One region of the Pseudomonas sp. MWU13-3659 genome, then DNA from elsewhere that is predicted to be linked to it. Evidence: riboswitches for the same ligand, from Rfam matches in the RefSeq annotation. Region 1 holds a riboswitch; each other region holds the start of a gene.
The links. A riboswitch is a leader RNA that binds a small molecule or an ion and turns the genes downstream of it on or off. The one in region 1 is predicted to bind cobalamin.
Positions count from the first base shown of each region.

Region 2: another riboswitch for cobalamin. It lies ahead of NGM28_RS25810 (ABC transporter ATP-binding protein); the one in region 1 lies ahead of NGM28_RS05510 (CbtB domain-containing protein).
Region 3: another riboswitch for cobalamin. It lies ahead of NGM28_RS22755 ((2Fe-2S) ferredoxin domain-containing protein); the one in region 1 lies ahead of NGM28_RS05510 (CbtB domain-containing protein).

Region 1 is NZ_JAMSHW010000003.1:98,700-109,190, forward strand. It holds gene cobN (cobaltochelatase subunit CobN) at 1-2,901, opposite strand, end outside; gene cobW (cobalamin biosynthesis protein CobW) at 2,905-3,972, opposite strand; cobalamin riboswitch at 4,074-4,272, opposite strand; cobalamin riboswitch at 4,334-4,558, shown strand; gene NGM28_RS05510 (CbtB domain-containing protein) at 4,666-4,851, shown strand; gene NGM28_RS05515 (CbtA family protein) at 4,862-5,557, shown strand; gene NGM28_RS05520 (cobalamin biosynthesis protein) at 5,557-5,967, shown strand; gene cobM (precorrin-4 C(11)-methyltransferase) at 5,996-6,748, shown strand; gene NGM28_RS05530 (DUF1272 domain-containing protein) at 6,815-7,057, shown strand; gene NGM28_RS05535 (response regulator transcription factor) at 7,265-7,879, shown strand; gene NGM28_RS05540 (transporter substrate-binding domain-containing protein) at 7,886-10,491, shown strand, end outside.
Region 2 is NZ_JAMSHW010000038.1:24,186-34,676, forward strand. It holds gene NGM28_RS25775 (TerC family protein) at 1-1,048, opposite strand, end outside; gene NGM28_RS25780 (peptidase U32 family protein) at 1,423-3,423, shown strand; gene NGM28_RS25785 (TetR/AcrR family transcriptional regulator) at 3,641-4,198, shown strand; gene NGM28_RS25790 (LysR family transcriptional regulator) at 4,202-5,080, opposite strand; gene NGM28_RS25795 (polysaccharide deacetylase family protein) at 5,188-6,168, shown strand; gene NGM28_RS25800 (ester cyclase) at 6,175-6,729, opposite strand; gene NGM28_RS25805 (winged helix-turn-helix transcriptional regulator) at 6,862-7,257, shown strand; cobalamin riboswitch at 7,280-7,485, shown strand; gene NGM28_RS25810 (ABC transporter ATP-binding protein) at 7,595-8,371, shown strand; gene NGM28_RS25815 (ABC transporter substrate-binding protein) at 8,368-9,330, shown strand; gene NGM28_RS25820 (FecCD family ABC transporter permease) at 9,330-10,352, shown strand; gene NGM28_RS25825 (ATP-binding response regulator) at 10,324-10,491, opposite strand, start outside.
Region 3 is NZ_JAMSHW010000025.1:13,857-24,347, reverse strand. It holds gene NGM28_RS22780 (SGNH/GDSL hydrolase family protein) at 1-952, shown strand, start outside; gene NGM28_RS22775 (LysR family transcriptional regulator) at 984-1,889, opposite strand; gene NGM28_RS22770 (c-type cytochrome) at 2,036-2,410, shown strand; gene NGM28_RS22765 (hypothetical protein) at 2,771-3,028, shown strand; gene NGM28_RS22760 (DUF3077 domain-containing protein) at 3,173-3,460, shown strand; cobalamin riboswitch at 3,652-3,856, shown strand; gene NGM28_RS22755 ((2Fe-2S) ferredoxin domain-containing protein) at 3,951-4,688, shown strand; gene NGM28_RS22750 (DUF3630 family protein) at 4,804-5,133, shown strand; gene NGM28_RS22745 (hypothetical protein) at 5,218-5,547, shown strand; gene NGM28_RS22740 (LysR family transcriptional regulator) at 5,850-6,764, opposite strand; gene NGM28_RS22735 (ABC transporter substrate-binding protein) at 6,867-7,835, shown strand; gene NGM28_RS22730 (ABC transporter permease) at 7,910-8,761, shown strand; gene NGM28_RS22725 (quaternary amine ABC transporter ATP-binding protein) at 8,758-9,591, shown strand; gene hutH (histidine ammonia-lyase) at 9,604-10,491, shown strand, end outside.

The DNA of each region.
Region 1 (10,491 bases):
GCCGAAGGCATCGCGGAAGAAGCCCGAAACGCGCAAGGTCACGTCGACCCGCGGGCGGTCGAGCAAGCTCAGCGGCAGGATCTCGAAGTCGTCCACCCGCTGGCTGCCCGTCGCCCACACCGGGCGCACGCCCATCAGCGCCATGGCCTGGGCGATGTCGTCGCCACCGGTGCGCATTGTCGCCGTGCCCCACACCGACAGCCCCAGCTGGCGCAGGTGGTCGCCGTGATCCTGCAGGTGGCGTTCGAGGATCAGGTTGGCCGAGGCGAAGCCCAGGCGCCAGGCCGTGGTGGTCGGCAGGTTGCGCACATCGACGGTATAGAAGTTGCGCCCGGTCGGCAGTACATCAAGCCGCCCACGGCTGGGCGCGCCACTGGGGCCGGCAGGCACGAAACGTCCGGCCAGGGCGGCCAGCAGGCCATCGATCTCGGCGCCGCCGCATGCGTCCAGGTTGGGCGCGACCTCTTCGCACAGGGCGCGCAGCACTTCCCGCACAGGCTGCCAGCACGGTGCATCCGGCAAGCCGGCCTCGCCCGCCAGCGCTTGCTCGATCAAGGTGACCGCCAGCAGTTCCAGTCGCTCGCGGGTGTCGCCCTGGGTGCGCCACAACCCGGGATCACAGGCCTGCAACAATGCCGGGCGCGACCCTTCCCAGGCCTGGCCCAGGTCGCAATCGAGCGGGTCGAAGCCCAGCGCCAGCGCCTTGGCCAGGGCGCGGATCAGGCTGGCGTTGCCACCCTTGCCGTCCCCCCGCTCGACCCGCAATAGCGCCAGCAAGGTGTCGCTGCGCAAGCGCCCCTGGGGTGACTGGCCGAACACATGCAGGCCATCGCGGATCTGCGATTCCTTCAGGTCGCACAGGTAGGTGTCCAGACGTGGCAGCCATACCGCGGCGTCGTCCAGTTGCCCTTCAAGTTGCAACTCGCGGTCGATATGGTTGGCCTTGACCAGTTCCAGGATGTCGCGCTGCAGCTCGCGGGCACGGCGTGGGTCGAGCAACTGGGCCTCATAGTACTCATCCGCCAACTGTTCCAGATGCCGCAACGGGCCGTAGGTTTCGGCGCGGGTCAGCGGCGGCATCAGGTGGTCGATGATCACCGCCTGGGTACGCCGCTTGGCCTGGGCGCCCTCGCCCGGGTCGTTGACGATGAACGGGTAGATGTTCGGCAGCGGGCCGAGCAACGCATCCGGCCAGCATTCATTGGACAGGCCCACGCCCTTGCCCGGCAGCCACTCCAGGTTGCCGTGCTTGCCGACATGGATCACCGCGTCGGCCGCGTAGCCGTTGCGCAGCCAGAAGTGGAATGCCAGATAGCCATGGGGCGGCACCAGGTCCGGGTCGTGGTACACCGCGCTGGGGTCGACCTGGTAGCCTCGGGCCGGCTGGATGCCGACGAAGGTCAGGCCATAGCGCAGCCCGGCGACCATCATGCGCCCCGAGCGGAACATCGGGTCCTGTTCGGGTGGCCCCCAGCGCTCGCGCACAGCGCGCTGGTTCGCCTCGGGCAATGCGCCGAAGGCAATCTGGTAGTCCGCCAGGCTCAGGCTCTGGGCGCAGGGGCGCTGGTCCAGGTGGTCGAGGTCGTTGGTCACCCCACCGAGCAGTTGGTGGATCAGCTCGGTGCCGCTGCCCGGCAGGCCGGCCACCGGATAGCCCTGTGCCTGCAGAGCCTGGAGAATGTTCAAGGCAGCGCCTGGGGTGTCCAGGCCGACACCGTTGCCGATACGTCCATCGCGGGTCGGATAGTTGGCCAGTACCAGGGCGATGCGCTTTTCCTGGTTGTCCAGGCGTGCCAGCTCCACCCAGCGCCGCGCCAGCTCGGCGACGAAGTCCATGCGTTCGGGGTGGGCCCGGTAGCAGACCACATCGGACTGGCTGCGCTCGCTGCGCCAGGCCAGGTCCTTGAAGCTGACCGGCCGGGTGATGATGCGCCCATCCAGTTCCGGCAAGGCGATATGCATGGCCAGGTCGCGGGCGCCCAAGCCCTGCTCGCTCTGTTCCCAGGCAGGCTGGTTGTCCTGGGCGCAGATCGCCTGCAACACCGGCACGTCGCGGCGCAGCGGGCGCAGGTTGGGTTGTTCGGGGCTGGACAAGGCGAAACCGGTGGTATTGATCACCACTTCGGCCTCGACCTCGTCGAGCCAGCTTTCAACCTGATCGAGGCAAGCACGCTCCTTGAGGCTGGCCACGGCGATCGGCAATGGGTTCAGGCCGCAGGCTTGCAGGCGCTGGCAGAACACATCGATGAAAGCCGTATTGGCGGCTTGCAGGTGCGAACGATAGAACAGCAATGGTGCCACCGGGAACGCCGGGTTCCACTCAGCGTACCAGTCCTCCAGCACCGCGCTGACCTTGCCTGGGTGGTACACCGCAGTGCGCGGCAACGGTTGCGGCTCATGCCACGGGTAGTCACGCCCGAGCCATAGGCTGGCCAGGCAGTTGAACAGGTTGACGGCGTTGGCCTTGCCGCCCTGGCGCAGGTAGTGCCAGAGCCGCTCGGCTTGCTCGCCGCGCACCGTGCCCAGGTCGGTCAGTTCCGGATCGGGACGGTCATCGCCGGGCACCAGGATCAGTTGCACGCCTCGGTTGGCCAGTTCCACCAGTTGCTCGACACCATAGCGCCAATAGCCGACGCCACCGTGCAGCGAGACCAGAATCACCTTGGCGTGACGCAGCACCTCGTCGACATAGAGGTCGACCGAGGCATGGTTCTGCACCTGCATGGGGTTGGCCAGGCGCAGGCTGGGGAAGTCCTCCGGCAACTGCTCGGCGGTTTCGGCGAGCAGTGCCAGGTGCGAATCACCGCTGCAGAGGATCACCAGCTCGGCGGGGGTCTGGCCGAGGTCGGCGATGCTGTCGTCCGGCACGAAGCCGCCGGGCTGGGTCCGCAGCAGGTGCATGGGTCAGGCGCCCAGGGCCTGGCGCAGGCGCGCCTCCAGTTGCGCGGCGTCGAGGTCCTGGCCGATCAGCACCAGGCGGGTGATGCGCGGCTCCTCGCTGCGCCAGGCGCGGTCGAAGTGCTTGTCGAAGCGGGTGCCCACGCCCTGGATCAGCAGGCGCATCGGCTTGCCGGGGATGGCGGCGAAGCCCTTGGCGCGCAGGATGCCGAACTCGGTGACCAGTTGCGTGAGGGCGTCGAGCAGCAGGCTCTCGTCGGCTTCGGGCAGGTCGATGGAGATGGAGTCGAAGGCGTCGTGGTCATGGTCGTCGTGGTCATCGCCATCGTGATGCGAGTCGTGGTGGGTGCGGCGGCCATCGATATGCGCCTCGGACTCGGCCCCCACGCCCAACAGCACCTCCAGCGGCAGGCGACCGCTGCTGGCCTCGATCACCTTGACCGCTGGCGGCAGTTCCTCGGCCACCTCTTTACGGACCTTGGCCAGGCCCTCGGCGTCGATCAGGTCGGCCTTGTTCAGCACCACCAGGTCGGCGCTGGCCAGCTGGTCGGCGAACAGTTCGTGCAGGGGTGACTCGTGGTCGAGGTTGGGGTCGAGCTTACGCTGGGCATCGACTTGGTCCGGATACGCGGCGAAGGTGCCTGCGGCCACGGCCGGGCTGTCGACCACGGTGATCACCGCGTCGACGGTGCAGGCATTGCGGATTTCCGGCCACTGGAAGGCCTGGACCAACGGTTTGGGCAACGCCAGGCCGCTGGTCTCGATAAGGATGTGGTCCAGGTCGCCACGGCGGGCCACCAGCTCGCGCATCACCGGGAAGAACTCTTCCTGGACGGTGCAGCACAGGCAACCGTTGGCCAGCTCATAGACGCGGCCATTGGCCTCTTCCTCGCTGCAACCGATGCTGCACTGCTTGAGAATTTCGCCATCGATGCCCAGTTCGCCGAACTCGTTGACGATCACCGCGATGCGGCGGCCCTGGGCGTTGTCGAGCATATGGCGGAGCAAGGTGGTCTTGCCCGAGCCGAGGAAGCCGGTAACGATGGTGACGGGGAGCTTGGCCAGTGTTTTCATGTCGCGGTGCCCTTGGCGGCTGTGGCGCGGGCATGCAGGACGATAGCCACGGGCCCTGTCGGCCTGGCTGGTTCGCCACCGGATCACCCCGCCCGGTTGAAAGTCGAAAACGTCGCGAGGCAGGTCTCCTGGCTCGCACTGTGCCGGCAGGATTGCCAGCGGGATGGCGCCTTCCCGCGCGTGCGCAGTGGCTGTGCCGATCCGTTCCAGTGCCTACAGTTGCGGGGGCAGCCGCGGCATCGACCGCGTTCCCGTCTTAGCTCCGGCCAACGCCGGAGAACCTCGAAGCGGCAAGGCTACGCAGAGCCTGGCTTGCGGTCAACCGCCGCCGCCATTGACGCAATGGTTCGCCCCATGATTTGCTAGCGCATTGCGTTCAGGTGCCCCCTTGGGGTGAAACGGGAAACCGGTGCGTCACGCCTCTCTCTACTAGAGGCCGGACAATGCCGGTGCTGCCCCCGCAACGGTAAGCGAGTGAAGCGTCTTGACCACTGTGCCCGTCGACTCGGCATGGGAAGGTGACGCCAACAACGGAGCCCTGCTCCACCTCGCCAGCCCGGAGACCGGCCTGACACCACATGAACACCCCGCGGTGGGCGGGCGCTGTCGCATACCTGGGCGAGCTTCGTCCGGGGTCGCCGCGCTTGCCCGTTGCCCCAATGCCCGACAAAAGCAACAGCAGAGGAACGCGTCATGCCCATCACCAGCACGAAACACAGCATCGCCACCCCCGTCAGCCTCAGCCAGCGCATGATCGTCGCCGTCGGCGCCAGCCTGCTCGGCCTGTGCCTGGTCTACTTCGCCGGTTTCTCGCACATCGAAGCGGTGCACAACGCCGCGCACGACACCCGCCACAGCGCCGCCTTCCCCTGCCACTGAGTACGCCCGCATGATCACGCGCATCGCCCGTACCGCGGGCTTCAGCGGGCTGCTGGCTGCCCTGCTGCTGACCCTCCTGCAAAGCGTTTGGGTGGCCCCCTTGATTCTTCAGGCGGAAACCTACGAGAACGCCGCCCCCGCCGCCGAACACCACGAGCATGGCGAGGCCGCCACGCCCCACGAACATGAGCACAACGCCGAAGCCTGGGCACCGGAGGACGGCTGGCAGCGTGTGCTGTCTACCACAGGCGGCAACCTGGTGGTCGCGATAGGCTTCGCCCTGGTCTTGGCCGCACTGTACAGCCTGCGCGAGCCTGGCCGCGTCAGCACCGGCGCGCTCTGGGGCCTGGCCGGCTTCGCCGTGTTCTGCCTGGCGCCGACCCTGGGCCTGCCGCCCGAACTGCCCGGTACCGCAGCCGCCGACCTGGGCCAACGGCAGACCTGGTGGGTCGGCACCGCCGCCGCCACTGCCGCAGGCCTGGCGCTGCTGGTATTCGCCCGTCACTGGCTGTTCAAGGTGATCGGCGTCGCCCTGCTGGTCATCCCCCATGTCATCGGCGCGCCGCAACCGCCCGTGCATGAGAGCCTGGCGCCGGAAGCCCTTGAGGCGCAGTTCAAGATCGCCTCCTGGCTCACCAATGCCGCCTTCTGGCTGGCGCTGGGGCTACTCAGCGCCTGGCTCTACCGTCGCTCCAGCCACGCTTGATGTCCCTGCATCCCGCTCAGCCGGCGTTGTACGCCGGCTTTGGCTGCCGTCGCGGCTGCCCGGTCGAAACGTTGTCGGTGCTGCTGCGCCAGACCTTGAGCCAGAATGCCCTGCCGCTTTCCTGCCTGCGCGGCATCGCCAGCATCACGCCCAAGGCGCGCGAGCCCGGCCTGCTGGCCTTGGCAGAACGCCTGGGGTTGCCGTTCATCTGTTTCGATGCCCCGCACCTGCTCGGTTTCGAAGCGCAACTCACCCAGCGCTCCGCCGCCGCCTACGCCCAGACCGGCTGCTGGGGCGTCGCCGAAAGCGCGGCACTGGCCCTGGCCGGCCAGGCGTTCACGCCGCCACGCCTGCATATCCCGAGACAGACCCTGGCCGGCGCTACCCTGGCCCTGGCCATCGGCGGATAATCCGCCCTTTCACCTGCAAGGAATCCCCATGACGGTCTACTTCATCGGCGCCGGCCCCGGCGACCCGGAACTGATCACGGTGAAAGGCCAGCGCCTGATTCGCCAGTGCCCGGTGATCATCTATGCCGGCTCCCTGGTGCCCCCTGCGGTGCTCGAAGGGCACACCGCCCAGACCGTGATCAACAGCGCCGAGCTGCACCTGGAGCAGATTGTCGAGGCCATGCGCCAGGCCCACGCCGACGGGCACGATGTGGCCCGGGTACACAGTGGCGATCCCAGCCTGTACGGCGCCATCGGCGAACAGATTCGCCACCTGCGCGAACTGGGCATCGATTACCAGATCATTCCCGGCGTGACCGCGACGGCTGCCAGCGCCGCCCTGCTCGGTTGCGAACTGACCCTGCCCAACGTGGCGCAAACCGTGATTCTCACCCGCTACGGCGACAGCTCGCCGATGCCTCCCGGGGAGCAGTTGGCCGACCTGGCCCGGCACGGCAGCACCTTGGCCATCCATCTGGGGGTCAAGCACCTCGCCCGTATCGTCACCGAGCTGCTGCCCCACTACGGTGCCGACTGCCCTGTCGCGGTAGTGCACCGCGCCACCTGGCCAGACCAGGACTGGGCCAGGGGCACCCTGGCGGACATCGTCGAGCGAGTGGCGGCCAAAGGCTTCCGGCGCACCGCGCTGATCCTCGTCGGCCATGTACTGGGGGATGCCCCCTTCGCCGATTCGGCCCTTTACCGCGCCGGGCACGCCCACCTCTACCGACCTGGCCCGTGAGCCGATTGCCCTCTCGCCTCGCGCCGTAGCACACTGGGGCTTTCCACGCATACCGGAATCCCCATCATGCTCGAACTGCGCCCCAACTGCGAATGCTGCAACAGTGACCTGCCGGCCGAGAGCCCGGACGCCCTGATCTGCTCCTTCGAATGCACGTTCTGCCGCGCGTGCAATGAGCAGCACTTCCACAACCAGTGCCCGAACTGCGGCGGCCAGCTCGTCTCGCGACCAACCCGCACCGGCAAGGCGCTGGGCAACAACCCAGCCTCCACCCTACGGGTGGTCAAAAAGCACGCAGCTTGCGCGTAACCCCCTTCCCAGACAGCCTCAACGAAGGTGTGCCCCAGCCTTCGTTGTAGGACTTTTCAACAAAACAGCTGCGCATATTCAACACACCTATACTCGCCTATTACCAAGGAACCTGAATCCCCGTAAGGTGCGCGCTGCCTACAGCTGACCCGCGAACCGACATTCGACCAGAAACAGGAAGCGGGTCCATCTCAACAGGAGTTACCCATGACATCCGTGCTGTTGGTCGATGACCATCATATTGTCCGGCTGGCCGTGCGCATGCTGCTCCAAGGCGAGCGGTTCACCGTGGTCGGGGAGACTGGAAAAGGCAAGGACGCTGCGCGCCTTGCCGCTGACACCAAGGCAGAGGTGGTGATTCTCGACATTGGCCTGCCCGACCTTGATGGCATGGAAGTGATCAAGCGCCTCAAACTGCTCGAGCCCGCGCCGCGGATCATGGTCCTCACCGGCCAACCCGCCGACCTGTACGTACGCCGCTGCATGGATGCCGGCATCAGCGCCTTCGTCAACAAGGACGAGGACCTCGACGCCCTGGTCTTCGCCCTCAAGGCACTGGTGAAAGGCTACTCGACCTTTCCACAGATGGCAGTAAACGCCAACACCCTGGACAGCGAGAACGAGCGCCTGGGCAGCCTGTCCAACCGCGAGATGGAAGTGCTGCGCCGCCTCTGCGCCGGGCAAAGCAACAAGCTGATCGGCGAGCAGATGAACCTCAGCGCCAAGACCATCAGCACCTACCGTGGCCGGATCCTGGAGAAACTCAAGGCCGAGTCATTGGTGGAAATGGTCGACCTGGCCAAACGCAACAACGTGGTCTGACCAATGATCAGGCGCACCCTGCTGTGCCTGTTGCTGGCCGCGCTGTTACCGCTCCCAGCCTCGGCACAGCCCTCTGGTGAAAGCCGCCACCTGCTGGCGCGTGCGCTGAGCGCCGCGCCGCCACTGACCCTCGACGCGCCTGACCGTCAGTGGCTCGATACGCGCAAGGCCCTGGTGCTCGGCAGTTCACGCCCCGACTACCCCCCCTTCGACATCAACACCAGCCAGGCCGACTACGAAGGCCTCAGCGCCGACTACGCCGGCCTGATCGCCGAACAACTGGGCACTCCCATCGAGATCCGCCGCTACGCCAATCGCGCGCAGGCCATCGCCGCATTGCGGCGCGGCGAGATCGACTTGCTGGGCACCTCCAATGCCTTCGAGGCCAACGATGCCGAGCTCGCCCTCAGCCAGCCCTATGCCGACGACCTGGCGGTGATCGTGTCGCGCCAACGCTCCCCCCTCGGCGAGGACCATACCCTGGCCGGGCGCAAGCTGGCCATGGTCGACCATTACCTGCCACTGCAGGCCGTGCAGCAACTGTACCCCCAGGCCCAGGTCACGCTCTATCGCTCCACCCTGGCCGGTATTGCCGCGGTGGCGCTGGGCCAGGCCGACGCCTACCTGGGCGACGCGATCAGCAGCGACTACATGATCGGCAAAGGCTTCCAGGGCATGGTCAAGGTCGATCACTTCGTCAAAGTGCCAGTCAGCACCTTCGCCTTTGCCCTGGCGCGCGACAACACACGCTTGCTGCACCTGGTGGATACAGCCCTGAACCGTGTCGCCGACAGTGAGCGCCTGAACATCTTGCGACGCTGGACCAGCGGCAGCACCAGCCTGTTGCTCGACCGCCGGCTGGACGCGCTCACCGCCGAGGAGCGCGGCTGGATCGCCACCCACCCGACCATTCGGGTGATGATCAACACGACCCTGGCCCCCTTGAGCTTCACCGACAGCCAGCAGCAGCCTCGCGGCATTGCCCTCGACCTGCTGGAACGGATCAGCCTGCGCACCGGCCTGAACTTCCAGTTCGTCGAGTCCGAGTCCTTCGAGGATATGGTCGACGCCACCACCCAGGGCAAGGTCGACATGATCGGCGCCATCGGTTACGGCAACCACCGCGCCGAACGCCTTCGCTACACCCGCCCCTACATGATCAGCCCACGCGTCCTGGTGATGCGCCAGGACGCCGCGCCGCTGCCTGCGACGCAACCTTTGCGCGGCCAGCGCGTTGCCCTGTTGCGAGGCTCTCCGCTGACCGAGCAACTGCTGCATGACGCGCCCGGCGTGCGTGTGTTCGAAGCGGAGAACCCACTGCAACTGATGGAGGCCGTGGCCAACGGCGATGCCGATGTGGCGCTGAGCTCGCAAATCAACGCGGTCTATTTCATCAACCAGGTGTTCAAGGGCCGCCTGCGGGTCGCCGGGCTTCAAGGCGATGAACCAGCACTTGCCGCCTTTGCCGTGAATCCCGCGCTGCCCCAACTGCAGGGCATCCTCGACAAAGCCCTGCTGAGCATCCCCCCCGACGAGCAGGAACAACTGGTCACCCGCTGGCGCACCAATGCCGTGGTCAGTGACAGCCCCTGGCGCAACTACCGCACACTGGCCCTCCAGGTGCTGGTGCTGGCAGGCGTGCTGCTGGCGGGCGTGGTGTTCTGGAACACCTACCTGCGCAAGCTGATCCGCCAGCGAACCGACGCCGAACGCGCCTTGCAGCAGCAGCTTGCGCTCAGCCGTGGTCTGCTCGAACAGTTGCGCCAGGCGAAGAACGATGCAGAGCTGGCCAGCCAGGCGAAAAGTACTTTCCTGGCAGTGATGAGCCACGAGATCCGCACCCCGATGAACGCAGTGATCGGCCTGCTTGAATTGGCCCTGGAAGACAGCCGTCGAGGCCGCAGCGATACCCAGGCGCTGGAAACCGCCCACGGGTCGGCAATCGGCCTGCTCGACCTGATCGGCGATGTGCTCGATATCTCACGCATCGAATCCGGGCACATGACCTTGCAAGCGGTGGCCACCGACTTGACCGGCCTGGTCAAGGCCACCGTGCGGGTATTCGAGGGCAACGCACGGATCAAAGGTATTCAGCTGCGCGCGACCCTGCCTGACAGGCCCTGCTGGGTGACCGTCGACCCCTTGCGCTTCAAACAGGTGCTGTCGAACCTGTTGAGCAATGCGATCAAGTTCACCGACCAGGGTCAGATCGATGTCACCCTGACAACGAGCGCCTCCAGCAAGCATGGCCTGCAGGTGGCGTTGCAGGTGAAGGATACCGGCAAGGGTATCAGCGCCAGCGACCAGGCTCGGTTGTTCAGCGCCTTCTCCCAGGTGGGGGACCAACAGACCCGACAGGGTGCTGGGCTGGGGCTGGTGATCAGCCGCAACCTGTGTGCATTGATGGGCGGCGAGCTTACCCTGCAGAGCATCGAGGGCCTGGGCACCCAGGTCGATGTCCACCTCAGCCTGGCAACCGCCGACGCCCCGCCCATCGAGTCAGCGGCAGTCACCGTGTCCACGTCCGGCAGCGGCCCGCTGCATGTGCTGGTAGTGGACGACTATCCCGCCAACCTGCTGCTGCTCGACAAACAGCTGCGTTCGCTCGGCCA
Region 2 (10,491 bases), on a different contig from region 1:
CCAGCGGCTCCTCGACCCGCCCATCGCGAACCAGTGGCAGGCGCGAGTACGACGAGTTGACCAGGACCTGGGTAATGGCCTCGGCGGACTGCGCCAGGTCGATCATGTCGACCTTGGCGCGCACGGTCATCAGCGTGCGGATCGGCCGCTCGGCCAGGTTCAGCACACCGCTGATCATCACCCGCTCACGGCGGTCGAAGACCACCTGCTCGTCGCCACCCTCGACCAGGTCGGCGATTTCCTCGCCCAGCTCGTCGGCCTCCACCCGGCGCCCGCCCATCAGGCGCAACACGGCATGGGCGGTGCGCTCACGCAGCGGCCGGTGCTGCTGCAGGCTGCGCTTGCGGCGGGCACGGGCCAGCTGGTTGAACAGCTCGATCAGCAGCGAGAAGCCGATGGCCGCGTACAGGTAGCCTTTCGGGATATGGAAGCCCAGGCCCTCGGCGGTCAGGCTGAAGCCAATCATCATCAGGAAGCCCAGGCACAGCATGATCACCGTCGGGTGGGCGTTGACGAAGCGGGTCAGCGGCTTGCTGGCGACGATCATGATGCCGATGGAGAAGATCACCGCGATCATCATCACCGACAGTTGCTCGACCATGCCCACCGCGGTGATCACCGCGTCCAGCGAGAACACGGCGTCGAGCACCACGATCTGCGCCACGATCGGCCAGAACGCGGCATGCCGCGTCACACCACCGGACTGGGCGACATGCCCTTCCAGGCGCTCGTGCAGCTCCATGGTGGCCTTGAACAACAGGAACACACCACCGAACAGCATGATCAGGTCACGGCCGGAGAAGGTCTTGCCGAAGATGTCGATCAGCGGCGCGGTCAGGGTGACCATCCACGAGATGCTGGCCAGCAGGCCCAGGCGCATGATCAGCGCCAGCGACAGGCCGATCACCCGCGCGCGGTCACGCTGATGCGGCGGCAGCTTGTCAGCCAGGATGGCAATGAACACCAGGTTGTCGATACCCAGCACCAGCTCGAGGACGATCAGCGTCAACAGGCCCAGCCAGGCCGTGGGGTCGCCTAGCCATTCCATCAGCGGGTACTCACAAGGGATGCGTCACGGGGACGGCGGAAGGTTGGCCGGGACGGCCGGGGACTGGGGGGCTCCGCGAAGGTGCTCATATAGACCTTGTTCGAAAAATGGGATGTCGATCCTACAATCGAAGCAGATTTTTCTGATAGCGCGAAACTATTACAAAAGCTGTAACACATGCCCCAGGGCACGCTGAGCGCTGTAGGAGCGGCTTCAGCCGCGATGCAGGCGACGCGGGTGATCGCGGCTAAAGCCGCGCCTACAGAAGTCATGCCAGATCATTGACAACCGGCCTCCCGGCAGAGCAAGGATGCTCCCGCCTCAAATCACCGCTACAATGCCCGCCTTACCGTGACAGCCCGACCTATAACGACATGTCCCTTCCAAAGAACCACCTGGAACTGCTCAGCCCTGCCCGTGACGTGAGCATCGCCCGCGAGGCGATCCTGCATGGCGCTGATGCCATCTACATCGGCGGCCCGAGCTTCGGCGCGCGCCACAACGCCTGCAACGACGTCAGCGATATCGCCGAACTGGTGGAGTTCGCCCGCCGCTATCACGCGCGCGTGTTCACCACCATCAACACCATCCTCCACGACAACGAGCTGGAACCTGCACGCAAGCTGATCCATCAGCTGTACGACGCCGGTGTCGACGCGCTGATCGTCCAGGACCTGGGGGTGATGGAGCTGGATATCCCGCCCATCGAGCTGCACGCCAGCACCCAGACCGACATCCGCACCCTGGAACGGGCCAAGTTTCTTGACCAGGCCGGTTTCTCGCAGCTGGTGCTGGCCCGCGAGCTGAACCTGCAGCAGATCCGCGCCATCGCCGCCGAAACCGACGCGGCCATCGAGTTCTTCATCCATGGCGCGCTGTGCGTGGCCTTCTCCGGCCAGTGCAACATCTCCCACGCCCAGACCGGGCGCAGCGCCAACCGCGGCGACTGCTCCCAGGCCTGCCGCCTGCCGTACACCCTCAAGGACGACCAGGGCCGCGTGGTGGCCTTCGAGAAGCACCTGCTGTCGATGAAGGACAACAACCAGACCGCCAACCTGCGCGACCTGGTCGATGCCGGCGTGCGCTCGTTCAAGATCGAGGGCCGCTACAAGGATGTGGGCTATGTGAAGAACATCACCGCCCACTACCGCAAGGAACTCGACGCGATTCTCGAAGACCGCCCGGCATTGGCACGCGCCTCCAGCGGGCGCACCGAGCACTTCTTCGTGCCGGACCCGGACAAGACCTTCCACCGCGGCAGCACCGACTACTTCGTCAGTGATCGCAAGATCGACATCGGCGCCTTCGACTCCCCCACCTTCACCGGCCTGCCGGTGGGCGTGGTCGAGAAAGTCGGCAAGCGCGACCTGCTGGTGGCCACCGACGTGCCGCTGACCAACGGCGACGGCCTCAATGTGCTGGTCAAGCGCGAAGTGGTCGGTTTCCGCGCCAACATCGCCGAGCTCAAGAGCGAGTCCGAGGAAGACGGCCAGAAGCGCTACCGCTACCGCGTCGAGCCCAACGAGATGCCCGAGGGCCTGCACAAGCTGCGCCCCAACCACCCGTTGTCGCGCAACCTCGACCATAACTGGCAACAAGCCCTGCAGCGCACCTCCGCCGAGCGTCGCGTGGGTGTCGAGTGGCATGCGGTGCTGCGTGAGCAGCGCCTGATGCTCACCCTCAGCAGTGAAGAGGGGGTCAGCGTGCAAGTGGCCCTCGATGGGCCGTTCGGTGCCGCCAACAAGCCGCAGCAGGCACTGGACCAGTTGCACGACCTGCTCGGCCAGCTGGGCACCACGATGTACCACGCCACGGCCATCGAGCTCGATGCGCCGCAGGCGTACTTCATCCCCAACTCGCAGCTCAAGGCATTGCGCCGCGAAGCCATCGAGGCGCTGACCCAAGCGCGGGTCAAGGCGCACCCGCGTGGCGGGCGCAAGGCCGAGACCACGCCGCCGCCGGTGTACCCCGAGTCGCACCTGTCGTTCCTGGCCAACGTCTACAACCAGAAGGCCCGCGACTTCTACCACCGCCACGGCGTGCAGTTGATCGACGCCGCCTACGAGGCCCACGAAGAGCACGGCGAAGTGCCGGTGATGATCACCAAGCACTGCCTGCGCTTCTCCTTCAACCTGTGCCCCAAGCAGGCCAAGGGCGTAACCGGCGTGCGCACCAAGGTCGCGCCGATGCAACTGATCCAGGGCGACGAGGTGCTGACCCTGAAGTTCGACTGCAAGCCGTGCGAGATGCATGTGATCGGCAAGATGAAGAGCCACATCATCGACCTGCCGACCCCAGGCAGCGCGGTGGCCCAGGTGGTCGGGCACATCAGCCCGGAAGACCTGCTCAAGACCATCCCCCGCGCGCCCCACTAAGCGCTCCCCCTGTAGGAGCCGGCTTGCCGGCGAACACCGGCGCAGCCGGTGCCAGCCACCGCGTTGTCCGGTTCGCCGGCAAGCCGGCTCCTACAGGTCAATAGAATTAAAAAGTCTCATATGAGCTAATTTCGTCTCATATGTTATAGTCCACGATCTTTCGTCAGCCTTCGCCCGCCATCGGCACCTGCGGGCGATCATCGACTCGAGGTCATTCATGCGTAGATCCCTTCAAGAAGAACGCCTGCTCAAGGCGCTGGCCCATGCCATCGTGATCCAGCCGCGCGCCACCCTCAAGGAACTGGCGGAAACCGCCGGCGTCAGCAAGGCTACCCTGCACCGCTTCTGCGGCACCCGTGAAAACCTGGTGAACCTGCTCGAGGACCATGGCGAGCACGTGCTCAACCTGGTCATCCAGGAGGCCGACCTGGAGCGCGCCGAACCCCTGGACGCCTTGCGCCACCTGATTGCCGAACACCTCAAGCACCGCGAGATGCTGGTGTTCCTGATGTTCCAGTACCGCCCCGACACGCTGCTCGGCAACGCTGAAGACCGCCGTTGGGAGGCCTACACCCAGGCCATGGATGCGTTTTTCCTGCGCGCCCAGCAGATGGGCGTGCTGCGTATCGACATCAGCGCGGCGGTGTTCACCGAGATGTTCATGACCATGATCTACGGCATGGTCGATGCCGAGCGTCGCGGGCGCGCGGCCAGCGCCAACACCGCCCAGGCGCTGGAGCAACTGTTCCTGAGCGGGGCGCGCACGCCGGCCTGAACCTCAGGCCAGCTGTGCCACGATCGCCTCGGCCAGCGCCCGAACCCGCCGTGGCTGCACCCGGGTCGGCGGGTAGACAATCTGCAACGCCACCTCACCCGCGCCATAGGCCGCCAGCACTTCCAGCAACCGGCCACTGTCCAGGTCGGCCTGCACATCGCGGACCGATTTCAGGCAAAGGCCATGCCCGGCCAACGCCCAGCGGCGCACCTGCTCGCCATTGTTGGCCACCCGGCGCCCGCTGACCCGCACGGGGTACGCCTTGCCCTCCAGGCGAAACGGCCAGGTGCGTTCAGCATGGATGCCGAAGCGCATGACGATGCAGTCGTGGCCCGCCAGCTCATCGGGATGGGTTGGGGTGCCATGACGTTGCAGGTACTCCGGCGCGGCACACACCAGCCTGCGGTTGTCCCCCAGCGCCCGCGCGCGCAGCGAGCTGTCGGCCAGGGTGCCGTAGCGAATGGCGAAATCGATGCCCTGCCCCACCAAGTCAACGTAACCGTCGGTAAGGTCAAGGTCGATGGCCACCTGTGGGTGGTCTGCCAGGAACCGGTCAAGGATCGGCGCGATGACGTTCTGCCCCAGGTCAACCGGCGCACTCAGGCGGATCAACCCCGAGATCTTCTCGCTGCCGTGCCGGATGCGTCCTTCCAGCTCGTCGGCCTCCGCCAGCAGACGCCGTGCGCCATCGGCCAGCACGCGGCCCTCGTCGGTGAGGTTGAGCGAGCGTGTGGTGCGGGTGAGCAGCGCCACGCCGTAGTGGGCTTCCAGCGTCGACAGACGTTCGGACACCGTCGCCGGCGACAGCCCCCGCTCACGACCTGCGGCCGACAGGCTGCCTTTCTCGATGATGGCCAGGAACAACGCCAGGTTATCCAGCATGGTTTTCGACTTTTCCGAAATGTGAATTTTGATTTCGCCTGATTATTTGCGATTTAACCGCTAAATACACTGACGCCTCCCCTAACACAACCCTCGGGAGACCATCGATGACCAGCAGAAGAGACTTCGTCAAAGGCACCCTCGTCGGCGGCATCGCCGCAGCGGCCGCCGGCACGGTGCTGACCAGTGGCGCCGCCACGCCGCCGCGCAACAGCCCCGCCCCAGCGGGCGGTGGCGGGCCGTTCTGGCCCAACGGCGCGCAACTGGTGATCTCGATCTCGTTGCAGTTCGAGTCGGGCAGCCAGCCCGCCCACGCCGAAAGCCCGTTCCCGCCACTGGACGCGCGCTACCCGGACACCATTGCCCCCAGCTGGTACCGCTATGGCCCACAGGAAGGCGTGCCGCGCCTGCTCGACCTGTTCGACCGGCATGCCATCAAGGTCACCTCGCACATGGTCGGCAAGGCCGTCGAAGCCTACCCGGAGCTGGCCGCCGAGGTGGTGCGTCGCGGCCACGAAGCCGCGGCCCATGGCTTGTACTGGGCACCGCAATACAGCCTGACGCCCGCCGAGGAGCGCCGTCACTACGAGCAGGCGTCGGCCATCGTCGAACGGGTGACCGGCCAGCGCCCGGTGGGTTTCAACGCCTTCTGGATGCGCCATTCCCGGGACACCCTGAACATCCTCCAGGACCTGGGCTTCCTCTACCACATCGACGACCTGTCCCGGGACGAGCCGTCGATTACCCCGGTACGCGGCAAACCCTTCGTCGTGGTGCCCTACACCCTGCGCAACAACGACATTGGCCGCATCGCCGGTTCCACCGCGATGACCGGCGCCGCCCTGCTGCAAGAGCTCAAGGACGAATTCGACGTGCTGTATGCCGAAGGCCGACAGCGGCGCCGGCTGATGTCGCTGTCGGCCCACGACCGCATCGGCGGCACACCGACCGTGGCCCACGCGCTCGACCAGTTCATCGCCTATGCCAAGTCGCACCCAGGCGTGGCGTTCCTGCGCAAGGACGAGATCGCCCGCTGGACCCTGGCCCAGGGCAATGCGCCGCTGAATCCGGCCAGGGTCTTCGACTGATTGAACTCAGCGGGCGGCCAGCCCGGCCTGTTGCAGGAAGGTCAGGTTGTCTTCCAGGTGCCAGTCCTCGGCAATACGTCCATCGGCAATGCGATAGATGTCCATCGCGATGAAGTCGATGGCTTCGCCCTGCCCCTGGTGCTCGCCCAGCTTGCCGGTGAAATGCCCGGTAAAGCGCAGGGCCGCGGTGACCCGGTCACCGGCAACGATCATCTGCAGCACTTCGCAGCGCAGGTCCGGCACCGCCGCGCGGAAGGCCTTCGAGGCGTTCAGCGGGCCTTCGACACCCTGCAGCCGTCCTGCCGGCAGGGTGTTGTCGCGAAAGTCCGCGGCCAGCGCGGCGCGGGCCATGGCTTCGTCGCCGGTGTTCCAGAAGGTGTCATAGCGCCGGGCGGCGAGGATCTGCTGTTCGAGCTGGGCCTTGGGCAGGCTGTGGTCGACCACCAGCACGGCTGGCGCAACCAGTTCGCCGGCACTGGCCAGGTTTGCGGCAGCTGCCAGCAGCAGAGGCGTCAACCAGCGGCCGGCACGCATCCCCGAAGCCTTGGATTCGGTATTCATGTTCATTTCCTTGAAGTGTCGTCAGAGAAGGCATGGCGCGGCCGCGAACCATGCAGACAAGCCTATCCAGTCGGCGCCAAGCCCTCAAGAAGGCACTTTTCACTCACCTGGTCACCCTGGAGTAACCCCCGCATGGCCCACTACCGGGAATGCCCCGCCTACGACGTATTCGCCCCCGCCTGCCCCGCGCGGTTGGTGCTCGACCGCCTGGCGGACAAATGGGCGCTGCTGCTGATCGACCGCCTCAGCGCTGGCGAACGCATCCGCTTCAACCAACTGCGCCGGGACATGGCCGGGGTCTCGCAGAAAATGCTCTCGCAAACCCTTAAGCGCCTCGAACGCGACGGGCTGATCGAGCGTGAAGTGCATCCGAGCGTGCCGCCCACGGTCGAGTACGCGCTGACCGAACTGGGTGCGACCCTGGGCGACACGGTCGAGCGCCTGGCACGTTGGGCGGAGTCGAACATGCCCGCGATACAGCTGGCCCAGCAGCAGTACGACCGCCAGGCTGCGCGCCACCTCGATTGACTCGCCCGCGCATAAATGCTCAGATGCGCCCCTTGTTTCAGGTGTCCCTGGCCGCCGTGCCAGGGGTTAAACGGGAAGCCGGTGCCTCGCTTATCGCGAGAAGTCCGGCGCTGCCCCCGCAACGGTAAGCGAGCAAGGCATTCGACAGACCACTGTGCCGACGGCATGGGAAGGTGAATGCCCGCCCCTCTCGCAAGCCCGGAGACCGGCCTGCAACCTCTGTTTGGCAACTCCCGCGGTGGGCGGGCGCGTGCCGGTCTTGGGGCGGCCCGCTGCCTGCAATGCCTTCATGCGTCCACCTCGCCGGGCTTCACTTTCTCGCTACGGGCGCGTTTGCATGTCTTCACCCCTCCTGCGCATCGAGCGCCTGCACTGGTCACCCGCTGCCGGCGAGCCACGCCTGCTCGACGATGTCACGCTCGACGTGCGCCCCGGCGAGTTCGTTGGATTGATCGGCCCCAACGGCAGCGGCAAGACCAGCCTGCTGCGCTGCGCCTACCGCTTCAATCGCCCGCTGGCCGGGCGCGTGCTGCTCGATGGCGAGGATGTCTGGCAACGCCCGCCGCTCTGGGTGGCCCAGCGCATCGCGGTGATGCTGCAGGAGTTCCCCGAGGACTTCGGCCTCAGCGTGCGCGACGTCGTCGCCATGGGCCGCACGCCGCACCTGGGCTGGCTCGACGGTGACGGCGACCCGGCGCCCATCGAGGCCGCCTTGCGCCAATTGGGCCTGGAAGACCGCGCCGAGCAAGGCTTCGCCCACCTGTCCGGTGGCGAAAAGCAGCGTGTGCTGCTGGCCCGGGCCCTGGCCCAGCAACCGCGCCTGCTGGTGCTGGACGAGCCGACCAACCACCTCGACCCGCGCTACCAGCTGGCGCTGCTGCAGCATTTGCGCGGCACCGGCCTGGGCCTGCTGGCGAGCTTCCACGACCTGAACCTGGCCGCCGCCTTCTGCGACCGCCTGTACGTCATCGAGCAAGGCCGCATCAAAGCGGGCGGCACGCCCGCCGAGGTGCTGACCGAGCAGTGCCTGGCCGAGGTCTTCGGCACCCGCGCCCTGGTCGACCGCCACCCCTTGGCCCATCACCCGCGCATCACCTGGATCAGCCCCGCATGAAGCGATCGATACTTACCCTGCTTGCCGCCCTGCCCCTTATCGCGGCGGCCAGCGACTACCCCGTGAACGTGCGCAGTTGCGACCGCACGGTGACTTTCCAGCAGGCACCGCAACGGGCGGTCAGCCACGACATCAACCTGACCGGCATGCTCCTGGCCCTCGGCCTGCGCGAGCGGATGATCGGCTACAGCGGCATCAGCGGCTGGAAGACCCTCGACCCCTCCTTGAGCCAGGCGTTGACGGGCCTGCCGGAACTGGCGCCACGCTACCCATCGGTGGAGAACCTGCTGGACGTGGACGCCGATTTCCTGTTCGCCGGCTGGGGCTACGGCATGGAGGTTGGCGGGACGCTCACGCCGCAGCGCCTGGCATCGTTCGGTATTCCGGTGTACGAGCTGAGCGAGTCCTGCTCGCGGATCATGCCCCGCCGCCCGGCGAGCCTCGACGACCTCTACACCGACCTCGACAACCTCGGGCGGATCTTCGACGTGGCCCCGCGTGCCCAGACGCTGATCGCCGGACTGCGCCAGCGGGTCGCCCGGGTTGCCCAGACCCTCGCCAACGTCCACGACCGCCCCAAGGTGTTCCTCTACGACAGCGGTGAGGACCGCCCCACCACCTCCGGCAGCCTGGGCATGCCACAAGCACTGATCGCGGCGGCCGGTGGCGACAACGTGATGGCCGACGTGCAGGCCAGCTGGACCGAGGTCAGCTGGGAAAGCGTCGTCGAGCGCGACCCCGAGGTGATCGCGATCGTCGACTATGGGCCGACCACCAGGCAGCAGAAACGCGATTTCCTGCTCCAGCTCCCGGCGCTGGCCGACGTGAAAGCCATCCGCGAGCGCCGCTTCGTGGTGCTGTCCTACCTCCAGGTGACCCCTTCGGTGGACAACGCCGACGCCATCGAGCAACTGGCCGGCGCCCTGCACCCGCAACTGTTCGCGCAGGCACGGCCGTGATGCCGCTGCGCAGCCCCTCGGCCTACCGGCTGCTGCTCGTCGGGCTGGTGGCCGCCCTGCTGCTGTCCTGCCTGGTTTCACTCGGTTTCGGCGCGGCCCAGGTGCCGCTGGCCAATGTGCTGGACATCGCCTTGAAGCAGGCAGGGCTCGCCGAGGCTGGCAACTTCAGCCGTGGCCAAGAGCAGATCGTCTGGCAGATCCGCGCGCCACGGGTGCTGCTCGGCGCGTTGGTGGGCGCCGGGCTGGCCATGGTAGGCGCCGCCTTGCAGGCCGTGACGCGCAATCCGCTGGCCGACCCGCACTTGCTGGGGGTCAGCTCCGGGGCCGTGCTCGGCGCCGTGCTGGTGGTGTTGTTCCTCGGCCCCTTCGCCGGTGTGCTGAGCCTGCCGTTGGCGGCGTTCCTCGGCGCCCTGGGCTGCATGCTGCTGGTGCTGGGCGTGGCCAGCCGGCGCGGCCGCCTGGACAGTGAGCGGCTGCTACTGGCCGGCGTGGCGGTGTCGTTCGTGGTGATGGCGCTGGCCAACCTGTTGCTCTACACCGGCGACCCCCACGCCGCCAGCTCGGTGATGTTCTGGATGCTCGGCGGCCTGGGCCTGGCGCAGTGGTCGCTGCTGTGGCTGCCGGCCCTGGCCGTGCTCGCCGGGCTCATCCTGCTGATGAGCCTGGCCCGCGCGCTCAATGCCCTGATGAGCGGCGAGCAGACCGCCGTGAGCCTGGGCTTCGACACCCGCCGCGTGCGCGCCCAGGTGTTCGTCGGCACGGCGCTGCTCACCGGGGTGCTGGTGTCGCTGTCCGGCGCCATCGGCTTCGTCGGTTTGATGCTGCCGCACATGGCCCGGTGCCTGGTCGGCGCCGAGCATCGCCGGCTGCTGCCGACCTGCGCGTTGCTCGGGGCGCTGTTCATGGTCTGGGTCGACATGGGCGCGCGCACTTTGATCGCCCCCCAGGACCTGCCGATCGGCATCGCCACGGCGGCCATCGGCGGGCTGTTCTTCATCGCGCTGCTGCGCCGTCGCGGCTAAGCTCGGGCGTCACGCCACGCAGCCCGCGCAGCGCCGCGCGCAGCTCGGCCGGGCGCACCGGCTTGGCCAGCACCGCGATACCCCGGGCCTGCAATGCCGCCTGCAGCCGGTCGATATCGTGCCCGGTCATGATCAGCGC
Region 3 (10,491 bases), on a different contig from region 1:
TATCGCGATCAACGGGCAGTATGTCTTGAACCCACAGAAGGTCGCCGATTTCGATGACTTTTCCCCGCTGGATTGGGTCGAGCGGCGGCAACCGGAAATGTTGGTGGTGCACTCCGGGCACAACCACGGGCTTTTCAAGTTTGGCTTCCTGGGGAAAAACCAACCGATCACCCAGGGGGAGCACAACGGCAGAAACTATTTCCAGCAGTGGCAGGAGGTGGCTGAACGGATTGCCAGGCTTCCAGCGTCGGTCGAGCGCGTGGTGATCGTGCTGCTGCCCAAGGTCAGCGCGGTTGCCGCGTTGCAGCCTGTATCCGACCTGCGTGAAGATGGCTACCCCGAGGCCTACCGTGTCCGTTTGCTACCGACATCGTTGAAGATTGACCGCAGTGTCGTTGTCCAGGCCGACGCACAAGTCCGTGAGGTCAACTCAAGAATACGAGACCTGTTTATCGAGGCCGCGAACGCCACGCAAACGGCACACCGCCTGGTGTTTGTGGACACCTACCAGGCATTTGATGCAATCGACTATAAAAATCGGTTGAACGAGACGGCGCGTGTCAGGGTGAATGCCAGCCAATCTATCGATAATCGCTATCTGGATGGCGAGCTGGACTTCGCCGCCCCGCAGGGGAAACGCCTCAAGGCCGGCGGCTACCTGAGCATCGATGGCATGCATCCCAGTGGTGCGGGATATGCCGATCTCGCCTGCCGGGTCATGACCGAGCTCAACTTGCCCCATGACCGGGATGCAATCATGCAACACGCGTTCGACCAGGATCGGTTGCTCAGCAACTACCCAATGGAACTGGACGCGCTCCTGAACTATGTCGATGTGCTCAGGCCATTCAACGACGCCAATTGGTTCTCCACCGATTCGCCAGACCGGCTGAGAGACCATACGCATTTCAGCCAGGCCATCAAACAGCTGGCCAAACTCTTCACGAAATAGCCGGGGTTCAGTTCAGTGCGTGATCCGATCATCAGGTGCCTTGGCTGCACGCCAGGATCGCATCCCTGATCCAGCGGTTCGCCGGGTCTGCATCCTTGCGCGAGTGCCAGGCCTGTTGGTACGACAGCACCGGCAGGTCCAGCGGGGCATCGAAGGTGCGCAGCGTAGGGTAACGGTCGAGGCCCTGCACCGCCCAACTTGCCACCGTGAGGATGAGGTCGGTACCGGCGATGAGTTCGATGGCGGCACTCCAGTGCGGCAGTGCCACGGCGATCCTGCGCCGTACCCCCATGTGCGCCAGCACGCGTTCGATCTCATCATTGGCATCAGGGCGCAGGGCGAGCATGACGTGCGGACGCTCCAGCCACTCCTCGAGCGACAGGCAGCCGCACGCCGGCAGGGCGCTTTCATCGGCGAGGCTGACGAAGTGTTCGGGGAACAGCTCCTGCACCAGGACGCCTTGGGGGTATTCCGGGAAAATGCCCAGTGCCACGTCGAGCTCGCCATCCGCCAGCTGGGCCATCATGGTCTCCCGGTTGGCCTGGCTGACCGCCAGGTCCACCCCGGGCGCGACGCGGCGAACATGACGAACCAGCCTGGGCAGCACACGGCGCGCAGCGTAGTCGGAAAGTGACAACCGGAAGCGCGCCTGGGATTGGCCCGGGTCGAAGTTGGATGCCCCCAGCAGATCATTGAGATGCCTCAGGGACTGCTCGAGCGGCCCCAGCAGGCTTTGAGCGCGGGCGGTCAGCACCAACTGGCCGTCACGGCGTATCAGCAAGGGGTCGTCGAAGTGCAGGCGAAGTTGAGCCAGGGCATGGCTGACGGCGGGCTGGCTTTTATGCAGGCGCACCGATGCACGTGTCACGTGCCGTTCCAGCAACAGCGCGTGGAGGGTCAGCAGGAGGTTGAGGTCGATCCGTCGTAGTGCTTCCAGCATGTGCTCGATTCTGTCCGATGCGTCGGGGCAGGGTAGCAACATGTCGAAGGGGATGACAGCTGCGCACTTATGGATGGCGCGGTCGGGTGGTGGCGTGTGATGCTGGTATCAAATGGATTTTGAGCCGTGGGAGCTGCTTGGGAATGAATGTTTCACGTATTGCGATGCTGGGGTTCTTGTCACTGCTGCAAGCGCCGCTGTCCTTGGCGGAAAACGCCAACGGAAAAAACCTCTTCGTGCAGCGGTGTGCCGTGTGCCATGGCGCGGATATCAAGGGGACGGGGCCGTTGGCCAAAAAGAGCAACCCGCCAACGCCGGACCTTACCAGCGCTGCGTTCAAGAAGCGCTTGAACGACTATCCAGGCGTTATCGTGTCTTCGGTCATCCTTCGCCCAAATGGAAACCTGATTCCGAAAACGCTGCAGGAGAACGGGGTGAAGATCCCGCCGCATGCCTGGAGCGTCAAGGATTTTCGCGACCTGCATGAATACATGAGTGGCGTGATTTTGAGGAAATGACTAGCTGGGGATGAAGTCCCACATGGGCTAATCAGACTTTCCCCATTTCACGTAGGGCGTTTCCCAAGCATGCTTTGAGCACTTTTGCGCTATCGAAGTGACGGCTAGTCTCGCCGGGTCGTTGCCAAATCAACGACCGGGCCTGCAAGCCCGTCTGAACATCGATCTGTGCTCACTTTCTGAGTCGCTGGCGCTTGTCAGTGGTTGTGCTCAATGGTGGCTGCGTGCGGTTGGCCTTCGGGCCGGCCGGGTTAGTGCTCGATGTTCCCCGGACTTGCAGACCCGCACGTAGCCGCCACCCATCTCCCGGCAGGTGATCGGGTGCCCGGTTGATCATTCATGAACGTCGAGTATGAAGTCATGTTGAAGATCGTCCCGGATCCACCACCTTCCATCGAATCCCCTCATTTCCTCGAAGACACCTTGGTCCACGCCACCGAGTACGTCATGTGCGCGCTGGCGGTGACGCATCAATCGCTGACTCACCTGCCCAAATCACCTGCCACGCTGGTGATGCTGACGGTGATGCACGAACTCGATGCCACCCGCACGTTGCTGGAGTCGGCGTTGGCTCAGCTACAGATGAGCACCCGGCCGCCGTCATACACGCTGCACTGACAGCCCTGCGCAGGCCCCTGTAGGAGCGGCTTCAGCCGCGATGCAGGCACCGCGGTACCTGGCACCAGCGTTGCTGGTGATCGCGGCTGAAGCCGCTCCTACAGGTAGCTCGGTCACCCCTTCAAAGCTTCAGAGGAACCTCGAATGGACAACGATCTCCCAGCAGACCACGGCCAACTCGGCTGGACCGTCGGCGCGTGCACGTTCATGGAAGGCGCCACCAAAGGCACGCGCCTGTTCCGCGTAGAGCCCGGCAACTGCGCCAATCACGCCATGGAACAAGCCTCGGTGCTACTCGATAGCGCCCGCCGCGCCTCATTCATCGGTGTGATGGACAACGAACCGGTGCTGGTCTGGGCGTCGCACTACCTCAGCGATATGGCCAAGGCGTTGATGGACGATGCGCATATGGGGATCTTGAAGAAAGTCTGAAATGGCAACCCAGCCACGACGTTTCAAATAGGTGCGCAACCTAGGGGAATCGATGCCTTCGCCTGGTGATTGGCCCGGCTGTGCCGGGCATCGCCAGCAAGGCTGGCTCCTACGGTTCCTGGTGCAGCATTGGCCTCTGTGGGAGTGCCGGGCCTGGTTCACCACCTTGACGCGCACTGCACCGAATGTTCACATGCCGCCCAGTTTCAGGTGTCCCAAGCCGCCGCGCCTGGGGTGAAACGGGAAACCGGTACGCGCTTCGCGCCAGTCCGGTGCTGCCCCCGCAACGGTATGCGAGTGATGCCCTCAATCAGACCACTGTGGCCAGCCGGCCATGGGAAGGCGAGGGCATCCAGCCTCGCGAGCCCGGAGACCGGCCTGGAATCTTTTGGCGACAATCCTGCGGAGGGCAGGCATGGGTCGGTCTGGGCCCATGCTCGATGCCTGCCTGTGTGTGCTTCTGCGAAATTCACTTCGAGAAGAGCATGTGATGACTTACCAGCGCGTCTTGTTTGTCGGGCCGGGCCTTGCGGGCGGTTCAGCGGCCGAAGCTTTTGGCGCGGAGATCCGCCAGCTGCGGGGCGAATCCGCTCGGGACGATGTCGTCGACACCCTGGACGGGTTTGAGGGCCTGTGGGCGGTCTTGCGCAAGACCTTCGCCGACGGGCTGGAACGCGTGCTGGTGGTGGACCTGGAACCCATCTCCGACGGCGCCTACCTGGACTGGCTGCGCGATGAACTGGGGCGCATCGCACGTGAGCATGGGCACCAGCCGCAAGTCTGGGTCACGGCGCAGGCGTTGGGACGCCGTGGCCTGGATGCGCGAATGGCCTGTGCGAGCATCGAGGATCACTCACGGCATCTGGCCTGCGATCAGGTCAATGCCGTGGCAGCCGACGCCGACTGGTCGAAGATCCCGGACCATGCACGCCAGGTGTTCCTTTGCACTGGCCCGCGTTGCGTCCGTCGAGGCGCCTTGCCACTGTGGAAGCAACTGCGCCGCGAGTTGCTGCAGCGGCAACTGATCGAGGTGCCGGGTGGTGTGCTGCTGACGCGCACGGCTTGCCAGTTCCCCTGCAACCTGGGGCCGGTGCTGACGGTGTACCCCGACGCTTGCTGGTATCGGGTGCGCGACAATGAAGAGGTGCAGCACCTCGTCGAGGTACATCTGTCGGGCGGCGAGGTTGCGACCAAACTGCTGGTTCACGGGCGAGAGCTCAATCGGTAGGGGTTGAGGGTTACGCCAAACATGCAAGTGGTCGTGCGTAGGTCATTCAGTCTCACTTTGGTGCGAGAGTCGGTTGGGTAGGGAAGGGATGTTCGGCTTTAATCCAGGTGGTGCTATGGCCGCTTACGACCCATTGCTGCCGCTCGCGAGAAACACGAAAATCTGCATTCGCTTGGTGAGGTGGCGCATGACGACCATAGAAATATCAGAACTCGCCGACTGGAAACTGTTCGAGAACGTGGCTCAGAAGCTTGAGCACGGATTAAGCGGTTACTGGAATGAAAAATTGGACGGACTTGACCAGCGCTATTGGGATCTCATAGTGGGCGAACAGACGCTTACCCTTCACCTTGAGCACTATCTGGGCATTTCAGTATCTGTACCTGATAATGCCGATGAGATGGCTCAACGAGTACGTGCATTGTTGAGTAGCTGTGGCGCGTAGCCGGCAGCGGCTGAAAGCACGCAGAAGCCGGTCAATACGGTCACTACCATTCCAAGCACACTAGTGAGTATTCGGAGGAAGTAGATGAGCGAGAATTTCACCTATGTATGGTTACTGCCGCTGCTGGAAAAGCCGTTAGAAGAAGGCGCACAAGAGTTGCCCCGTGCGATAAAAGACCTTGGAGAAAAATGCACACTTCCTGCCGGCATAGCTTTGCAGCCGCTGGTCGTTACAGCGCTGACGTCACATTCCGACTATTGGTCGGGGTTAGCGCTCAAATGGTTGGAAGATGGGTTCCCTATGGATCCCGAACTGACCACGCTATTGATTCAGAGCGCCGAGGATCGGACGCTGGCTCAGTCTCGACGCCACAGGGCACGTAAGCTTGCCTGTCGACAAAGGTCAAGAGTTTGAACCCATGTCCGCTTCCTGTTAATTGCCGTGCTGTCTGCATGGCTGCCATGGGTCGAAAGCAGACACTCCTCAGGTGGCAGTCGAACGCACTTACCTAGCGTGACCCACTGTCGATCTGGTGCTGCTTGCCAGCCACATAGCACTCCCCGCCAGGCCCAACGGATGCCCATTTTCAGAGGGGCATCTGCGATTTCATTGCGCCGCTCAGCACTGAGTAAACACTGGCATGGCCGCTAGATCGAGCTCGCCGGGCATCTCATCTACCCGCCAGCAATCGTCATGTGACATTCCCCACCCGTTGTTCATTCGGACGCAAACGACGGTCGCTCCGCGAACCATGCCACCGCCAGCTCCTTGAACGCCTCGGCCGAAGGCGTCAGCGGGTAGCGCTGATCATGCGCCAGCACGATGCTGTGGGTTGGCAGTTTCTCCTGCGTCGGCCGACATACCAGCGCTTGACCATCGTAACTACGGTCACCAAATGGCCGGGTATAGATCAGCGCCACGCCAAAGCCATTGGCGACGAGGCTGCGTTGCAGCTCAAAGGTGCGCACACGGTGCACAACGGCAGGGGAAAGGTCGTAAAAGCTGAACAGATCCAACACATGCTGCCAACTGTGGACCTGGTCGGTGACTACCAGGGTGTATTCGGAGAGCGCCTTGAGGCTGACACGCGACTCTTTGGCCAACGGGTGATCGGCCGACAGCAGCACCTGGGCGGTCAGCTGGCACAGCTGGGTGCAATGCGTGTTCGGCGGTAAACCCAGGTCGTAGGTGATGGCCAGTTCTATCGCGCCCTCACTGAGCCGCTTGCCAACATAATCGAAGCTGCCATCGCGCATATCGACCGTGACCCTTGGGCAGGCCTCCTGCATCCGGCGCACGATTTGCGGCAGGCAATAGGGCGCCAGGTCTTCAAAGCAGCCGACCACCAGTTCGCCGACACACTCGCCGGCATTGGCATGGATCTCGGCAAAGGTCTGAGCCTCTGCCAGCACGCGACGGGCCTGGACCATGACGGTACGACCGAATGGGGTCAGCGATATCCCGAGGCCACGTTGGCGTATGAAGATCGATTGGCCCAGCACCTCCTCCAGTTCGGTGATGGCCGCCGAGATGGAAGGTTGTGAAACATGAAGCTCCATGGCGGCAGTGGTCAGGTTTCCGTGCTTGGCCGCTGCGAGCGCGTAGCGAAGCTGTCGCAGTGTGAACTTCATAGCTTTTTCCGTGGTGATGCATCAGGACTTATTATTTTATCCTTTTTTAAGGTTGTGAAATATTTCTCCTGCGCAGTGATCATCTTGTTTGGGAGCTTCACAATGACAATTACAAAGGCTCTGCTGACCACGACACTTTCTCTAGGGCTCTTGGCGTCCGCTGGCGCCAGCCAGGCGGCCGGTTGGTGCGAGTCCGGCAAACCGGTGAAATTTGCCGGGTTGAACTGGGAAAGCGGGATGCTGCTCACCGAGGTGATGCAGTTCGTGCTGAAAAATGGCTATGGCTGTGACACCGACAGCCTGCCGGGCAACTCCATCTCCATGGAAAACGCCCTGAGCAGCAACGATATCCAGGTTTTCGCCGAGGAGTGGGTAGGGCGCAGCGAGGTCTGGAACAAGGCTGAGGCCGCCGGCAAGGTCGTCGGCGTCGGCTCACCGGTGGCTGGCGCGGTGGAAGGCTGGTATGTGCCGCGTTATGTGATCGAAGGCGATGCCAAGCGCAAACTCGAAGCCAAGGCACCGAACCTCAAGAGCATCGCCGACCTGGGGCAATACGCCCAGGTGTTCAAGGATCCGGAAGAACCGGACAAGGGGCGTTTCTACAACTGCCCGGCCGGCTGGACCTGCGAGCTGGACAACAGCGAAATGCTCAAGCGTTATGGCCTGGAAAACACCTACACCAACTTCCGCCCGGGCACCGGCCCGGCACTGGATGCCGCCGTGCTGTCGAGCTACAAGCGTGGCGAGCCGATCCTCTTCTACTACTGGTCGCCAACCCCGCTGATGGGCCAGGCCGAGCTGGTCAAGCTGGACGAGAAGCCAGGCGTGGATAAATCCGTGACCATCAAGGTGGGTGTGTCGAAGACGTTCCACGAGCAGGCGCCGGAGCTGGTGGCTGTGCTGGAAAAGGTCAATCTGCCGATCGATCTGCTGAACCAGAACCTGGCGCGCATGAGCAGGGATCGTATCGAGTCGGCGGAACTGGCCAGGTTGTTCCTCAAGGAGCACCCCGAGGTTTGGCACAGCTGGGTCAGCGAAGACGCAGCCAAAAAGGTAGATGCGGCACTCTGAGGGTGTGGGCGGGGCCGGCGCCTGCCGGACAGGCCACATAGCAGTCCGCTTCATGCATTGCTCGAGAGAAATCCATGTTTCCCAAAGACTTCACGTTTTCCATTGCCGACTGGGTCAATGGTTGGGTCGACGCGCTGGTCACCAACTACGGTGACGTGTTCCGGCACATTTCCGACACCCTGCTGTGGGCCATCGTCAACCTCGAAGGTTTGCTGCGCGCAACACCCTGGTGGCTGATGCTGGCCATCGTCGGCGGTCTCGCCTGGCACGCCACCCGTAGAGCCGTACCCACGGCGGTGATCGTCGGCCTGCTCTTTCTGGTCGGTGCGGTCGGGCTCTGGGACAAGCTGATGCAGACCCTGGCGCTGATGCTGGTAGCCACGCTGATCTCGGTCCTGGTCGGCATCCCGCTGGGTATCCTGTCGGCGCGCAACGATCGCCTGCGGGCGGTGTTGATGCCGCTGCTCGACATCATGCAGACCATGCCCAGCTTCGTGTACCTGATCCCGGTATTGATGCTGTTCGGCCTGGGCAAGGTACCGGCAATCTTTGCCACCGTCATCTATGCCGCCCCGCCGCTGATTCGCCTGACCGACCTGGGCATTCGCCAGGTGGATGGCGAGGTCATGGAGGCGATCAACGCGTTCGGTGCCAATCGCCTGCAGCAACTGTTCGGCGTGCAGTTGCCACTGGCGTTGCCGAGCATCATGGCCGGTATCAACCAGACCACCATGATGGCCCTGTCGATGGTGGTCATCGCGTCGATGATCGGTGCCCGTGGCTTGGGTGAAGACGTCCTGGTCGGCATCCAGACCCTCAATGTGGGGCGCGGCCTCGAAGCGGGCCTGGCCATTGTGATTCTGGCGGTCGTGATCGACCGCATTACCCAGGCCTATGGCCGGCCACGGCATGGGGTGGGCAAATGAGCAGCAAGCAGACGATGAACAAGATCGAAGTCAAACATGTGTTCAAGATCTTCGGTGCACGTACCGAAGATGCCCTGAACCTGATCCGCCAGAACAACACCAAAGAGCAGGTCCTGGCCGAAACCGGCTGCGTGGTCGGGGTCAACGACCTCTCGTTGTCCATCGGCAGCGGTGAGATCTTCGTGATCATGGGGCTGTCGGGCTCGGGCAAGTCGACCCTGGTGCGTCACTTCAACCGCCTGATCGACCCCACCAGCGGTCAGATCCTGGTCGATGGCGAGGACATTCTGCAATACGACATGCAAGCCCTGCGCGAATTCCGCCGGCGCAAGATCAGCATGGTGTTCCAGAGCTTCGGCCTGTTGCCGCACCGTACCGTGCTGGACAACGTCGCCTACGGCCTGAAAGTCCGTGGCGAGAGCAAAACCCTGTGCACGGAGCGTGCCCTGCACTGGATCAACACCGTGGGCCTCAAGGGCTACGAGCGATCGTACCCGCACCAGTTGTCGGGCGGCATGCGCCAGCGCGTGGGCCTGGCGCGTGCCCTGGCTGCCGACACCGACATCATCCTGATGGACGAAGCCTTCAGTGCGCTTGACCCGCTGATTCGCGCCGAAATGCAGGACCAGTTGCTGGAGCTGCAAAAGACCCTGCACAAGACCATCGTCTTCATCACCCATGACCTGGACGAAGCGGTGCGCATCGGCAACCGAATTGCCATTCTCAAGGACGGCCGCCTGATCCAGGTCGGCACGCCGAAGGAAATCCTCTACCAGCCTGCGGACGAATACGTAGATCGTTTCGTGCAGCGTCGCGTAGCTTCGCTTTAAGGAACCGCGTGTATGTCGTTTGCCGAAAAAATCATCATCGCCGAGGCGCCCGTTCGCTGGCAGGACGTGGTGGCTGTGGCCCGGCATGGCGCGAAGCTTGAGCTGGCCCCATCGGCCTGGGCGCGGATCGAGAACGCCCAGGCGATTGTCCAGCGCATCGTTTCCAGCGGTGATCGCGCCTATGGCGTCAACACCGGGCTTGGCGCCTTGTGCAATGTCTCGTTGCAGGACGAACAACTCAGCCAGCTCTCGCACAACACCTTGCTCAGCCATGCCTGCGGCGTGGGTGCCGCGCTGTCGGACGAACAGACCCGGGCGATCATGTGCGCGGCGATCATCAACTTCTGCCAGGGCCGTTCCGGCCTTCAGCGCAAGGTGGTCGAGGCGCTGCTGACCCTGCTCAATCAGCACATCACGCCGCAGGTTCCGAAACAGGGGTCGGTGGGGTATCTGACCCACATGGCCCATATCAGCATCAGCTTGCTGGGCGTCGGCCAGGTCAGCTATCGCGGCCAGATCGTGCCGGCGCAGCAAGCCTTGGCCGAGGTCGGCCTGGCGCCGATCAAACTGGGGGCCAAGGATGGTCTGTGCCTGGTCAACGGCACCCCTTGCATGACCGGCCTGAGCTGCCTGTCTCTGGATGACGCCACCCGTTTGAGCCAATGGGCGGACGTTATCGGCGCCATGAGCTTCGAGGCCCTGCGCGGCCAGCTCGATGCCTTCGACCCTGAAATCATCGCGCTCAAACCCCACCCCGGCATGCAGCGTGTGGGCAGCAATTTGCGTCGCCTGCTGGACGGTAGTGAAATCATTGCCAGCAGCCAGGGCATTCGCACCCAGGACGCCTTGAGCATTCGCTCGATTCCGCAGGTTCATGGCGCCGCGCGCGATCAGTTGGAA